DNA from 2 places in the Streptomyces sp. NPDC104202 genome. Region 2 is predicted to be linked to the other one. Evidence: riboswitches for the same ligand, from Rfam matches in the RefSeq annotation. Region 2 holds a riboswitch; the other holds the start of a gene.
What was found. Region 2 has a riboswitch for cyclic di-AMP ahead of ACZ60W_RS11020 (M23 family metallopeptidase). Riboswitches for the same ligand answer to the same signal wherever they lie in the genome.

Region 1 (2,193 bases), on a different contig from region 2:
TGTTCTCCGTGGCGTCCAGGTCGAACATGGCCTGGTCGATCAGGCGCTGCTCGGTGGCGTCGTAGCCGACGAGCTCCGGGCCGATCTGCTCGATGACGGCGAGGACGGCCTTCTCGACACCCTTGCCCTGGTAACGGTTGGGGTCACCGTCGCGGAGCTCGATGGCCTCGAAGGCACCGGTGGAGGCACCGGACGGAACGGCAGCACGACCGGTGCTGCCGTCGTCGAGGCCGACCTCGACCTCGACCGTGGGGTTGCCTCGGGAGTCCAGGATTTCCCGGGCTACGACGACGTCGATGGACGGCACGAGCATCTCCTTCTGGGATGTGACGCTGGATGTGACGCAAGGTCGGTGCAGGGTCGCTTGGCCTTGCGACAAGAGCCTAACCGGCTCGGGGGCTCCCGCCCGCCGGGCGCCCGCACCCTGGGACGAAAAAGGACCCAAGGGCAGGTATTACGGGACGAAGGACCCCAGATCTACTGGACGGTAACCGCCTCCGTGTCCCGAACGCCCCTCCCCTGACACGGCGAAACCCCGGCCCGGCGTGCACGGGGGAGGGCACGCCGGGCCGGGGTGGTCACCGCGGGAGGGTCGCCTGGCTCACTTCAGGTGGAGCTGCTGGCCCACGTAGATCAGGTCGGCGTCCTCGACGACGTCCTTGTTCAGGTCGAAGAGCTTGGCCCAGCCGCCCTGGACGCCGTGGTCCCGGGCGATGGTGCCGAGGGTGTCGCCGGGCTTGACCCGGTACTCGCCGTCGCCCTGCTTGACCGTCTTGCCGGCCGGGGTGACGACGGTCTTGGCGGCGACGGCCTTGCGCGGGGCCTGCGCGGCCGTGGCCTTCTTCGGGGCCTGGCGCTGCTCGCTGCGGGTGGTCGGCTGCGTGGCCTTGCGCTCGGGGGCGGGGGCCGTGGTGCCACCGGTGTAGGTGGTGCGGGAGAGACCCACACCACAGCTCGGCCAGGCACCCTTGCCCTGGCCGGCGAGGACCTTCTCCGCGACGGTGATCTGCTGCGACTTGGACGCCTGGTGGGCGTTGGGGGCGTAGGCGGTGCCGCCGTACGCGGCCCACGTCGACGACGAGAACTGCAGGCCGCCGTAGTAGCCGTTGCCCGTGTTGATGGCCCAGTTGCCGCCGGACTCGCACTGCGCGACCCGGTCCCACTCGGCGCCCGTGGCGGCCGAGGCGGTGCCCGCGGTCATCAGCGGGGCGGCGACGGCGACACCGGTGACGCCGACGAGCGTGGCGACCTGGGTGGCCTTGGAGGGACGACGGTGTTTGCCCTTGCCGGAAAACAGCATGGAGATTCTCCTCACCGACGCCTGCGAGGTGAGCTGTCGGGTTCGGGCCAATGAGTTGCCCGGCCGCGTGTCCTTGCACGCGACTTCACCCCAAGCCGGTCGTCGGCCGTCCGTCTGGACGGCCGGGCCCGGCACTTACCTTGGGTCCCCCGCTCCTGCCTTCGGCGCTGACGCGACGACTGTTCCCATCGACCGACGGCAGGATTCGGCGTTTCGGTCGACGGGGCCCGCGGTGGCGAGCGGTTAAGACCGTAGACACAGACCCACCGGAAGTTCAAAGAGGCGCATTGCGGAAATTTCGCCCCTACTCGCCCTCCGGTGGGGGGCGTTTATGCAGGTGAGAGGTGACGGAGGCAAAGGTCACGGGCAGGACACGCCAGTTGGGGCGAAGAGACCCATGTCTCACTTGCCCAGAACCGGACATACAGTCCCGAACTAACCTTCGGCCGTGACCGGATCCGCCGTCAGTTCGAGGCTCTGACCAGGCAGGATCAGGTCCGGATCGGCGCCCACCGTCTGGCGGTTGGCGTCATAGAGGGCCGTCCAGCCTCCGGGCAGTTCGTTCGACTGCGCGATGTCGGACAGACTGTCGCCGGGCTGCACGGTGTACGCGTCCGAACTGTCCGCACTGTCCTTTGCGCCCGAATTCTTCGCCGCATCGGCCGCGGGTCTGGACGTAGAGGTATCCGCCAACTCGTCCTTGGGCGAGGCATGCTTGCCGGATTCCGCGGAATTGCCCGGCTTGTCGGTTTCCTCCGGAGCGGCGTCGCCCCGGTGCTTCCCGGATCCGGGCGCGGCCGACGACGCGTCACCCTCCTCCGTTCCGGGAGAAACGGGCGTACCGGGCGTAACGGATGTGTCGGGCGTGACCGGCGTCGTGGGCGTGCCGGGCG
Region 2 (2,193 bases):
ACTGCCTCGGCGGCACCCTCACCTCGCGGCTCGACCGGGTCCTGCGCGAGGAGAAGGGCTACACGTACGGCGTGCGGGCCTTCGGCCAGGTGCTCCGCTCGAACGCCGCGGGCGACGGCGCCTCGATGCTCGCCATCAGCGGCTCCGTCGACACCCCCAACACCGGTCCGGCCCTCGCCGACCTGTGGCAGGTGCTGCGCACCCTCGCCGCCGAGGGGCTGACGGACGCGGAGCGGGAGACCGCCGTGCAGAACCTGGTGGGCGTCGCGCCGCTGAAGTACGAGACGGCCGCCTCCGTCGCCGGGACGCTCGCCGACCAGGTCGAGCAGCACCTCCCGGACGACTACCAGGCCCAGTTGTACGCGCGGCTGGCGGAGACGGGCACGGTCGAGGCGACCGCGGCCGTCGTCAGCGCCTTCCCCGTGGACCGGCTCGTGACGGTGCTGGTGGGCGACGCGGCGCAGATCGCGGAGCCGGTGCGGGAGCTCGGCATCGGCGAAGTGACCGTCGTGACGGGCTGATTCCGGCCCTCGTGAGGCAACGGGAGGACCCCGACGGCAGGTTCGTCGGGGTCTTCCCGTTTGTCCGTATTGGGAGCACCGGTGATCGTTTGACCTGTGGCATGTCTTACAAAATGCCTGTCCGGTTGGTGATTGAAAGACGATCCGCATAGCGTCGGTGCGGCTGTCCGTCAGTTGCACGTGCCGCAGCCGCGGCATCGGACAGTCATCGCCGAGTCCCCGTCAGGCGCGAGCCTGGGGAGCCGGGGACCCACACGTCCCTGGGGTGAATCGGACGCCTTCGTCCCGTACGGAGGGGCCCGTAGGAGACCTTCCTGCTCCGAACCCGTCAGCTAACCCGGTAGGCGAGAAGGAAGGAAAGGACCAGCCACTTCATGGCGTTCACCCGTGCCACCGGGAAGCATCGTGGTCCGAGCCGGATGGCACGCCGCGGCGTGGGCATCGCAGGCGTCGCGACCCTCGCCACCACCGGCGTCATCGGAACCCTCGCCTCCCCGGCGCTCGCCGCCGACACGGACAACCGCTCCCCCGAGGACACCGGCCTCACCCAGGTGATCACCGAGGACTCCCTCGTGGACCGGCTCAACGCCCAGGCCGCCGCCCAGGAGCGGGAGGCCGTCGAGGTCATCGCCCAGGCCAAGGCCAAGGCCGAGGCGAAGCGCAAGGCCGAGGCCCGCGCCAAGGAGATCCGGCTGGAGCGTGAGCGCGCCGCCCGCGAGGCCGAGCGCCGCCGCCTGGCCTCCTTCCAGCTCCCCGTCGCCGGCTCCTACATCTCCACCGGCTACCAGACCGGCGGTTCGCTCTGGTCCTCCGGCAGCCACTCCGGCGTCGACTTCCACGCGGCCTACGGCACGCAGGTCGTCTCCGTCGGCTCCGGCACCGTCGTCGAGGCCGGCTGGGGCGGCGCGTACGGCAACAACATCGTCATCAAGATGAACGACGGCACGTTCACCCAGTACGGGCACCTCTCCTCCGTCGGGGTCCACGTCGGCCAGACCGTCGAGCCCGGCCAGCCGATCGGCGTCTCCGGCTCGACCGGCAACTCCACCGGCCCGCACCTCCACTTCGAGGCGCGCACGGGCGCGGACTACGGCTCCGACATCAACCCGATCGCGTACCTCCGCGCCCGCGGCGTCGCGGTCTGACCCGCACCGCCCGCGCAGCGCGTCGCAAAAGCCCCGGCTCGTACTGAGCCGGGGCTTTTCGCTGCCCGTGGCGGTGTCCATTCGCCAAGAATTCCGTCGGGGCATCGGAAATTCCGGCGCGCTGCAATAGAGTCGAAGATCAGGCGCAGAACAGGCGCCGCTCGAATTGTCTCGCGCGGACCAAGGCGGAGGTCGGACATGCGCATTCCCGCGCAGTCGGTATGCACGGCGATCCGGGACGACATCGTCTCCGGTGTCTACGAGCGGGGCAGTCGGCTGACCGAGGAACAGCTCGCCCGCCGGTACGGGGTCTCCCGCGTCCCGGTCCGCGAGGCCCTGCGCACCCTGGAGTCCGAGGGCTTCGTCCTCACCCGCCGGCACGCGGGCGCGCACGTCGCCGAGCCGACGGACCAGGAGGCGGCCGACCTCCTCGACATGCGGTCGCTGCTGGAACCGCTGGGGGGGGGGGGGGGGGGCCCACCCCCCCCCCCCCCCCCCCCCCAAGTGTTGCGGGGCCTGGTCAGGCT

Region 1: linked by a shared signal. The riboswitch ahead of ACZ60W_RS28815 (transglycosylase family protein) and the one ahead of ACZ60W_RS11020 (M23 family metallopeptidase) in region 2 are both predicted to bind cyclic di-AMP.

What each region holds. Positions count from the first base shown of each region.
Region 1 is NZ_JBVJMN010000055.1:41,302-43,494, forward strand. It holds gene eno (phosphopyruvate hydratase) at 1-313, opposite strand, end outside; gene ACZ60W_RS28815 (transglycosylase family protein) at 602-1,300, opposite strand; cyclic di-AMP (ydaO/yuaA leader) riboswitch at 1,304-1,477, opposite strand; gene ACZ60W_RS28820 (transglycosylase family protein) at 1,736-2,193, opposite strand, start outside.
Region 2 is NZ_JBVJMN010000012.1:8,831-11,023, reverse strand. It holds gene ACZ60W_RS11025 (M16 family metallopeptidase) at 1-521, shown strand, start outside; cyclic di-AMP (ydaO/yuaA leader) riboswitch at 721-882, shown strand; gene ACZ60W_RS11020 (M23 family metallopeptidase) at 896-1,666, shown strand; gene ACZ60W_RS11015 (GntR family transcriptional regulator) at 1,865-2,193, shown strand, end outside.